3 regions of the Arthrobacter sp. GAS37 genome follow, and region 3 is predicted to be linked to each of the others. Evidence: riboswitches for the same ligand, from Rfam matches in the RefSeq annotation. Region 3 holds a riboswitch; each other region holds the start of a gene.
The links. A riboswitch is a leader RNA that binds a small molecule or an ion and turns the genes downstream of it on or off. The one in region 3 is predicted to bind thiamine pyrophosphate.
Positions count from the first base shown of each region.

Region 1: linked by a shared signal. The riboswitch ahead of thiC (phosphomethylpyrimidine synthase ThiC) and the one ahead of thiD (bifunctional hydroxymethylpyrimidine kinase/phosphomethylpyrimidine kinase) in region 3 are both predicted to bind thiamine pyrophosphate.
Region 2: linked by a shared signal. The riboswitch ahead of ABH924_RS11555 (ECF transporter S component) and the one ahead of thiD (bifunctional hydroxymethylpyrimidine kinase/phosphomethylpyrimidine kinase) in region 3 are both predicted to bind thiamine pyrophosphate.

Region 1 covers NZ_JBIYDB010000015.1:87,924-91,195, forward strand. The annotation lists gene thiC (phosphomethylpyrimidine synthase ThiC) at 1-1,540, opposite strand, end outside; TPP riboswitch at 1,536-1,643, opposite strand; gene ABH924_RS13760 (amidohydrolase family protein) at 1,737-2,831, shown strand; gene ABH924_RS13765 (VOC family protein) at 2,910-3,272, shown strand, end outside.
Region 2 covers NZ_JBIYDB010000011.1:92,473-95,744, forward strand. The annotation lists gene ABH924_RS11550 (ABC transporter ATP-binding protein) at 1-1,432, opposite strand, end outside; gene ABH924_RS11555 (ECF transporter S component) at 1,432-2,061, opposite strand; TPP riboswitch at 2,135-2,271, opposite strand; gene ABH924_RS11560 (NUDIX hydrolase) at 2,420-3,211, shown strand; gene ABH924_RS11565 (DUF4235 domain-containing protein) at 3,263-3,272, shown strand, end outside.
Region 3 covers NZ_JBIYDB010000038.1:27,590-30,861, reverse strand. The annotation lists gene thiD (bifunctional hydroxymethylpyrimidine kinase/phosphomethylpyrimidine kinase) at 1-1,427, opposite strand, end outside; TPP riboswitch at 1,419-1,515, opposite strand; gene ABH924_RS20600 (Rne/Rng family ribonuclease) at 1,664-3,272, opposite strand, start outside.

The DNA of each region.
Region 1 (3,272 bases), on a different contig from region 3:
ACAGTGCGAACTGGTCACGCCAGCGGAACTCGAAGCGGGCCTTGGACAGGGCATCGTCGCGTTCGTGGGCGCCGGGGTGTCCCTTGGCAAGGTCCGCGGCGTGGGCGGCGATTTTGTACGTGATCACGCCGGTCTTGACGTCGTCCTTGTTTGGCAGGCCCAGGTGTTCCTTCGGGGTGACGTAGCAGAGCATCGCGGTTCCGTAGCGTGCGATCTCCGTGGCGCCGATGGCCGAGGTGATGTGGTCGTAGCCCGGAGCAACGTCGGTGACGAGGGGGCCCAAGGTGTAGAACGGTGCGCCGTCGCACAGTTCCTGCTGCCGCTCGACGTTCTCGCGGACGAGGTGGAACGGGATGTGCCCGGGGCCCTCCACCATGACCTGCACGTCGTACTTCCACGCCCGCTTCGTGAGCTCCGCGAGCGTGTCGAGCTCGGCGAACTGTGCGGCGTCGTTGGCGTCCGCCGTCGCTCCCGGGCGCAAGCCGTCGCCGAGCGAGAACGCGACGTCGTACTTGGCGAAGATTTCGCAGAGTTCGTCGAAGTGGGTGTAGAGGAAGTTTTCCTCATGGTGCGCCAGGCACCAGCCGGCCATGATGGAGCCGCCACGGGAAACGATGCCCGTCACGCGGTTCGCGGTGAGCGGCACGTACCGCAGCAACACGCCGGCGTGGATGGTCATGTAGTCCACGCCCTGCTCGCACTGTTCAATGACGGTGTCGCGGAAGATTTCCCAGGTGAGCTTGTTGGCTTCGCCGTTGACCTTCTCGAGGGCCTGGTAGATGGGCACGGTGCCGATCGGGACGGGCGAGTTGCGGATGATCCATTCGCGGGTGGTGTGGATGTCGTCGCCCGTGGACAGGTCCATGACCGTGTCCGCGCCCCATTGCGTGGCCCACTGCAGCTTGTCCACTTCTTCGGCGATGGAACTGGTGACGGCCGAGTTGCCGATGTTGGCGTTGATCTTCACGAGGAAGGCCTTGCCGATGATCATCGGTTCGGATTCGGGGTGGTTGATGTTGTTGGGAATGATGGCACGGCCGGCGGCGACTTCGCTGCGGACAAGTTCGACATCGCAGTTCTCGCGAAGTGCCACGAACCGCATTTCGGGCGTCACGATGCCCTGCTTGGCATAGTGCATCTGTGTCACGGTCTTGCCTTCGACGGCGCGGCGGGGCACCGGCTGTGCGCCCTTCCACTCTGCGGAGGCGGCGCCGCGGCGCACGGCCGACTTGCCGTCGTCCAGCAGGTTCCGTTCGCGGCCGCTGTATGCCTCGGTATCGCCGCGGGCTTCGATCCACTCGCTCCGGAACGGCTCCAGGCCAATCACAGGGTCACTGCCGGGCCCCGCGGTGCGGTACACCTGGAAAGGCGCGTTGGCCTCGCCGTTTGGGGACGGTTCCAAGGCGATTTCAGTCACTGGAACCCGGATTCCCGTCTCTGCATCTTCCAGGAACGCGAGGGAATGGGACTTGAGGGAATGTGTCACCTCTTGCGCCGATCCGTTTTGGGTAGGGCTCAGCTGTGTTTCTTTGGTGCTCAAAGGATTACTCACTTCCTTCGCCGGCATTACCCGGACAGGTTCAACGGTCGCAGGCTGCGTCAGCCCGATCTCAGCCCTTGCAAGGGCCCCCGTGTGGTCGTAGACGAAGCTACCACAGCTGTGGGTGCTTGGGAGAGATGTGACCGAGGACAGATGTGACCGGGCCGGCAACGGCCCCGGGAACTAGGGTGGAATCATGGCGGAAATCATCGAGTTCAGCGGCGCCGTCCTCACCGGGCCGGAAGAGGAACGGCGCGGCCTCTGGTCGGTCGACGGACGGCTGACCTTTCTGCGGCCTGCTGCCGCGCCGGACGTCGTCCTGGACGGATGGGTGCTGCCCGGCCTTGTCGACGCGCACTGTCATGTTGGTTTGGGGAGGGGCGGAGCGGTGGACGACGAGACTGCCCGACTGCAGGCAACGGCGGACCGGAACGCCGGGACCCTCTTGATCCGCGACGCAGGATCCGCAAGCGACACGCGCTGGCTGCAGCGCCGGACGGACATGCCGAGGATCATCCGCGCGGGCAGGCACATCGCTAGGCAACGCCGGTACATCCCCGGACTGGCCGAAGAAGTCGAGCCCGAGGATCTCGTGGAGGCCGTGCGCAAGCAGGCACGGTCCGGAGACGGCTGGGTCAAGATCGTAGGGGACTGGATCGACCGCTCGGCAGGGGATCTTGGCCCGTCCTTTCCGGCCGCCATCGTCAAGGACGCGGTCACCGCGGCACACGAGGAGGGAGCCAGGGTGACTGCTCATTGCTTCGCCGAAGGGACTATCGACGACATGCTCGACGCCGGCATCGACTGCATCGAGCACGCCACCGGTCTGTTGCCGCACCATATCCCCAGGCTGCTGGAACAGGGTGTGCCGATCGTCCCCACGCTCATCAACATTGCGACTTTTCCGGACATCGCGAAGCAGGCGGAAGCGAAGTTCCCGCCTTACGCCGCGCACATGACCAGATTGTGGGAGCGCAGGCATGAACGCGTCGCCGAGGCATTCGACGCCGGGGTGCGGGTGTACGCCGGGACCGACGCCGGCAGCGTCATCAAGCACGGCCGGATCGGCGAGGAAATCCTGGAACTGCACCGCGCGGGCATTCCGGCGGCCGCCGCCCTCGACGCCGCCTGCTGGTCCGCACGCGAGTGGCTGGGTGCCGACGGCATCAGCGAAGGTGCCAGTGCCGACGTCGTGCTCTACGCAAACGATCCCCGTGCGTCACTTGAGGTGGTGCTGAATCCGCAATGCACCGTGCTGAGGGGACATATTTCAGGAAGCGCCGGGCATTAGGAATAAATTGAAGCTTCAAGTAATTTAGATAGATAGAGGTTGCCGAAGGGCGGCGCCACAAAAAGCCGGGAGTTTCACATGACCATCACATCCAGCCAGGATCTCCTTCCTGCCGAACTCACCATGGGTACGGTCATGCTCAAAGTGGGGGACATGAAGCTCATGGTCGACTACTACCAGCGGGCCCTGGGGCTGGAGGTCGTCGCCGAACAGGACGGCGGACTCTACTTCGGCAGGCTCGGCAAGCCGTTGGTGCACCTCGCGCCGGCCTCCGGGCTCCAGATCCCGGGTCGCGGAGAGGCTGGACTCTTCCACACGGCCTTGCTCTTCGAAGACCAATCCTCGCTCGCCGCGACTGTTGCCTCGGCCGCGCAGTACGAACCCCACGCCTTCGTCGGCAGCGCGGACCACCTGGTCAGCGAGGCCTTCTACTTCACCGAC
Region 2 (3,272 bases), on a different contig from region 3:
TGGGTTCGTCCAGCACCAGGACGCGGGGGTGCGCGGCGAGCACCGTGGCCACGGATAGCCGCCGCTTTTCGCCCCCGGAGAGCGTGTACGGATTGGCGTCCACGAGATGCCCCAGACGCAGCCGCTCCAGCAATTCGTCCACTCGCTCCTCGCCATGGCCAAGGTGCTTGGGGCCGAACATGAGCTCGTCGAGCACGCGGCCGGTGACGAACTGGTGCTCGGGCTCTTGGAACACGGTCCCGATCCGGGAGATCAGCTGCTGGGCCTTCCACTTGAAAGGGTCGGTGCCGGCGCCTTCACTGAGCCCGACGGCGGCAGTCACTGTGCCGGACACCGGCGCCAACAAGCCCGCGAGGGTCAAAGCGAAGGTCGATTTTCCGGCACCGTTGGGGCCGGTGATGGTCAGCGCCTGCCCGGCGAGCACCTCGGCGTCGAGTCCGGCCTGCACAGGAAGGGGCAGGATGGTTTTGAACCCCCGGCGCCGCGGCCTTTCGCGGGACACCGCGAGCTCCTGGGTAGCGAGCAGCAGCTCTCCCCCACTCCTCGCCCCGGAGCCGGCTGCTGTTCCGGAGCCGGCGGCCGTGCCCGAACGTGGCCGGGTGGCCGGCACGTACCCGGGCACCCAGACGCCCGCAGCAGTGAGCATGTCCCTTGCTTGAGCCAGAACGGTGTCCGGATCGCCGTCCAGAAGCACCCCTGGCGTCGACCCTCCCGTGGAGGAGGATCTGCCCGGCTGGAGGACCACGATCCGGTCCACAAGGTCTTTCCAGACCGAGACCCGATGCTCCACCACCACCAAGGTGGCGCCGGTCTTGTCCAGGCAGCGGCCCACGGCATCGCGGACCTCGAGCACGCCAGCCGGGTCCAGGTTGGCGGTCGGCTCGTCCAGGAGGATCAAGCCAGGCCGCATGGCCAGGATGCCGGCGAGCGCAAGGCGCTGTTTCTGCCCGCCCGAGAGCGCCGACGTCGGGTGGTCGAGCGCAAAGTCGCCGCTGGCACTGTTCCGCAGCCCGACGTCGTCGAGCGCTTCATGGACGCGTTTCCAAATCTCTTCCCGCGGCACGCAAAGGTTCTCGGCGCCGAAAGCGACGTCGTCGCCCAGCCGGGAAAGCACCACCTGGGTTTCGGGGTCCTGCTGCATGAGTCCGGCACGGCCCCGCTGGGCCTTCGGCGAAACACCGTCCACCAGCAACGAGCCGGTCTCGTCGGCGTCGTCACCGTCCTCGCCCAGAACGCCCGCCAGGGCATGCAGGAGCGTCGACTTGCCCGCGCCCGAGGGGCCAAGCAGGAGCACACGCCCGCCTGGACGGATGTCCAGGTCCAGGGCGTGGATGGCCTGCGTGGTGCGGCCAGCGTGCCGCCAGCCCCACCCTTGCGCGGAAATGGCGGCGGGTCGCACCACAGCAGGGGTGCCGGAATCAGGACTTGGCATCAGGAAAAGACGGGCTCCGAGGCGGCCTTGCGGGACGCGAACGCGCTCAGGACACCGGTCTTGGCCAGGCCGCGGGTCGCGATCCAGGCCAGGGCACCGGCGATGACGGCACCAGAGATCGTGCAGAACACGATGTACGCGAGCTTGTCGCCGACCTCGTAGGCGATGTTCCAGCCCCACGGCAGGAAGGAATCGTTCAACCCGCAGAACAGGCCCGCGCCGGCACCGGCCAGCAGGGACACCGGCAGGTTGAACTTCTTGTACATGAAGGCCAGGAAAATGAGTTCCGCGCCGAGGCCCTGGAGCAGGCCCGAGATCAGGACCGTGGTGCCGTACTGGTTACCCATGATGAGCTCGCTGGTGGCGGCCACCATTTCGCAGAAAATTGCCGCACCGGGCTTGCGGACAACGAGCATGCCCAGCACTGCCGGAATCATCCAACCGCCAGCGATCAGGCCGCCCAGCGGAGGGTAGCCGGCGGTGACGGGCGTGACAACCAGAGCCATCTGGTCCCATGCCCAGAAGATCACGCCACCGGCGATGGAGATCAGTGCGGCCACGACGATGTCCACGACGCGCCAGTTGTAACCAGGCTTGGTGAGGCCCGGCCTTGCAGAAATACCAGTCATTTTGTCCTCCTGAAGAACAGGAGGGGAAAGTGTTCCGGTTGCCTGCGAGCGGCTTCCGCCGCGCCGGTCCGGGCACTATGAGAACTCGACTCCCTTGCGCCGGTACTAGCCGGATCAGGTTCGAGGGTCTGCGGCTGTCCGCACTCTCAGCGCCCGTCCTCCGTGCCGCATTGCTGCGAGCCCGACGGCGGCGCTCCCCTGTCGTTATCAATCCACCCTTTTGGGCGTGGTTCAGTTTACACCTTGGCGGGGTTGCGGGCGCTGTGCCAAAACGCGTAACGACGGATTCTGCTGGATCATTCGCCGGGTGAGCACAGGCAGGCCCGGAATGGCGCGGGCGCGTACAGAAACTGGGAGAATGATCCAGCAGAATGTGACGCAGCAAGCGGGCAAAGGAGCAGTCTTGGCAGGCATTGTCGAAGCGAACAGCACCACGGTGGCCGAACCTAGGCTCGCCGCAAGCGTGATCCTCGTCCGCGAGGCCCCCGTTCACACGATTCAGTCAGGCCCGGAGGTTCCCGCGGATGCCGGGCGCGGCCTGGAAGTTTTCGTTCAGCACCGGGTAAGCACGATGGATTTCGCCGCGGGCATGGTTGTCTTTCCGGGCGGACGGGTGGATCACGTGGACAGCTCCGGCTGGGACTTCGCGGACGACGTCGTCGAGCGGCACGCCGCCGCATGGCACCGGAGCAGCATCGCCGTCGAGCCCACTTCCGCCGGGTTCAACGCCGGCCGGGTACTGGCGGCCGCGCAGCGCGAGGTGTTCGAAGAGGCCGGGCTGAAGCTCGACGCCGCCACCCTCCGCCCGTGGGCCAACTGGGTCACACCGGCAGACCAGCCCAAGCGCTTCGACACATACTTCTACCTTGCCTGCCCGCTTTCCGGTGCCGAACCAAAGCACCAAACCACGGAAGCGTCATCGTCCTTGTGGATGCCGGTCCGCGGAATCCTGGATGCCGAAGCCGCCGGAACCCTCAAGCTCATGCCGCCCACGCTGGCGCTGCTGGATGAGCTACTCGCCCTCGGCACGGTGGAAGCGATCCTGGCCGAGGACCGTGACATCGTGCCCGTCCGTCCAAAGCCCGGAGCCTTGGAGGAGTTCTTCCGGCTGAGGCGCCAACCGCCATCCGTTGCTCCGGAACAGCCCTGAAGTGGGGTTAGGCTGGGGACGGTCCTGTTTCCTCCCGCAAGGAGTCCCGGAATGAACCTCC
Region 3 (3,272 bases):
GCGGCCTGCGCGGCGGCGTCTGTGATGTCGATCGCCTTGCGCGTGGCCTCGGCGAACGCCTCGTCTGCGTAGGTACGCAGCCAGTCCGCATAAGGGTGCTCGTCCGACGCTCCCGCCTGTATATAGCCATGGTGGAGCTGCTGTCCCACCTCGGCGTACAACCAGTAGCAAGGCAGCACGGCAGCCAGCAGGACGGCATAGCTGCCCGACGCCGACGCCGCAAGCAAGTGGTCCACGTAGGCCTTGGTGACCGGGCCCAGCTCTCCGCTTACCTGGCGTCCGCTGAGCCAATTCCGATGCAGCTCGGACTCGACTTCAAGGCACATCTGCGAGCCGCGGGCCCAGAACAGCTGTTCGGTTTCGCTTGGGGCGAGGGCGCTTGCCCGCGCCAGGACCCGGGAATAGCCGTTGAGATAGATGGCATCCTGCGACAGGTAATAGCTGAATTGCGCTTCGCTGAGCCCACCGGATTGCAAATCCTGGATGAAGTCCAAGCCATAAATGGCCCCAAGTTCCGTTTGGGCGGCGTCCCACATCCGGACGGCAAAATCGCCCGGTTGAAGGGCGTGCTGGAGCGCGTGGAAATGATGGATCGGCCCGTTGCCCTTCCCCACTTCCAGCACCTCGGACTGGGACAGCGCCTCCTGAAGCCAAGGCTTGACCACACGCAAGGCGGACTCCCAATCGCCGAGCCGCGCCTTGGCCGTCGCCATCGCCGACGACAGGGAACACCCCGTGCCATGGCTGTTGCGGGTCTCCACGCGTTGGCCGGCGAATTCCACCACGTCCTGGCTCAGGACTCCCCCGGTGTTGACCAGGGCGTCGGGGCAGCCGGCTCCCTGAAGATGGCCACCCTTCACCAGGACGGTGTTCCCACAGGCGGCAGCCAGGCGTTTGCCTTGCTCCAACGCCGATGCCCAGTCAGTGGCTTCAGGTTCGCCAAGCAGCATGGCCAATTCAGGAAGGTTGGGGGTCACCAAGTCAGCGAGGGGCAGAAGTTCCCGCAGGGCAGTTTCAGCAGACTCCGCCAGGAGCCGGTCGCCGCTGGTGGCGATCATCACCGGATCCAGCACGACGACGGCGGGACGCGCCTCGCCGAGCCAGCGGCGGACTTCGTGGATGACCGCCGCGTCCCCGAGCATGCCGATCTTGACGGCATCAACCGTGACGTCGTCGCTAATGGCGTCCAACTGCTGGCGCAGGAACTCCACGGGAGGCACGTGGACGGCAGTGACTCCCTGGGTGTTCTGCACGGTGAGCGCCGTGATGACGGCCATGCCATAGCCGCCGTTGGCCGCGATGCTCTTCAGGTCTGCCTGGATCCCGGCACCACCCGAAGGATCCGAGCCGGCAATGCTGAGGACCCTCGGGATAGGTCGCCGGACGGCCTTGAGCGGGTAGACGGCTGATTGCGCCGAAACTGTCATGCGAGACATCCCTTCGCCGGTGCTAACCGGACAGGTTCAACGGGTCTGGTCTCAGCCGGCTTGGTGCGCGGCACCCCGTGTCAGTCCCCTAGCTTAACCCGGATCACACCTCGCCCGCTGAAATCCCCCTTTGCAACCGCACTGTGGGGAGGTCCGGTGGATTGGCCGGCAACGCCGAAGCCCCGGCGGTTTCCACAGGAGCGGAAACGGCCGGGGCTTCGGACAGGGTACTGCGCTTAGAGTTCGGACTTGGGCACGCCGACTCCGAGGATGATCGGTTCCGCTGCCGCCGTCGCCTTCGCGGGAGCCGCGTCCGTCGCCTTGGCCTCGTGCGCGGCCCCACCGGAGGCAGCCGCGGCAACCTCGTGGTGCTCCACGTTGGTGGCGTTGGCGGAACCCTGGGCCCGGCTGGCACTACGGTTGCGGCGGCCTCGGCGTCCACGCGAACCCGATTCCCCGGATTCTCTGCTTGCAACGCCCGCGGGGGCACCTGCGGGCGCTTCCTTGGCTTCTGTTGCCGTCGCCGCGGTGTCCGGAGCTTCTCCAAGGCCCGCGAATGCCTGTGCCAACAGATCCAGGCTCATGGCAGGTGCACCACTCGCCGGCTCCTCTTCGTGGTGGACGAAGGGCAACGCAACTTCCTCGCCGCCGAATCGCAGCACAGGCTTCGAACGTTCCTCGCTACTCGAAGCAGCGGCGGGAGCCTGGACCGGGGCCGCCGGGGCCTGGACCGGGGTGGCTTCCGCTACGTGCCGGTCGGCGAGCAATTCCGCCGCGTGGTGGAGCTCGTCGTCGTGCAGGTGGGCAGCGTGGGCTGCAGCCGCGATGGTGGCAAGGGCTGCGCGGGTGGCCGCCTGGCGATTCGGATCAGTGGATTCCACTGTATGGACCGGAACAGGAGGGGTGATCGGAAGCTCGGCCGTCCCCTGCCCTGTCCCCCTGCCGCGGCGACGCTTGCGCTGCTCCGGGCGGACGGCCGGCTGTGATTCCGTCCGCGGGTGGTGGTGTTCAGCGGCCACCACGTTGGCCCGACGGTGCTCCACAGGCTCGTCGTGCGTGACGATTCCACGACCGGCGCACGTTTCGCACTGCTCGCCGAAGACCTCAAGCAGGCCGGTGCCCATGCGCTTGCGGGTCATCTGCACCAATCCAAGCGACGTCACTTCGGCGACCTGGTGCTTGGTGCGGTCCCGGCCGAGGCACTCGACCATGCGGCGCAACACGAGATCGCGGTTGGATTCCAGGACCATGTCGATGAAGTCGATGACGATGATTCCGCCGATATCGCGCAAGCGAAGCTGGCGCACCACTTCCTCGGCAGCCTCAAGGTTGTTCTTGGTGACGGTTTCCTCAAGGTTGCCACCGCTGCCGGTGAACTTCCCAGTGTTGACGTCAACAACCGTCATGGCCTCGGTGCGGTCGATCACGAGCGAACCACCGGAGGGCAGGAAGACCTTGCGCTCCAATGCCTTGTGGATCTGTTCGTCCACGCGCCATGCCGAGAAAATGTCCTGATCCGAGGTCCACTTTTCGAGGCGTCCCACCAGATCGGGCGCCACATAGGTGACGTAGGCCTCGATGGTGTCCCAGGCTTCATCGCCGGAGACGATGAGCTTGGAGAAGTCCTCGTTGAAGACGTCGCGGACAACCTTGATGGTGAGGTCCGGTTCGCCGTACAGCACTTCCGGGGCCAGGACCTTGGTGGAGGTGGACTGGCTTTCGATGCCTTCCCACTGGGCCCGCAGGCGGTTGATATCGTGCGTCAGCTCTTCCTCGGAAGCACCCTCGGCGGCGGTGCGGACAATGACGCCCGCGTTCTCCGGGAGGCGATCCTTGAGGATCTTC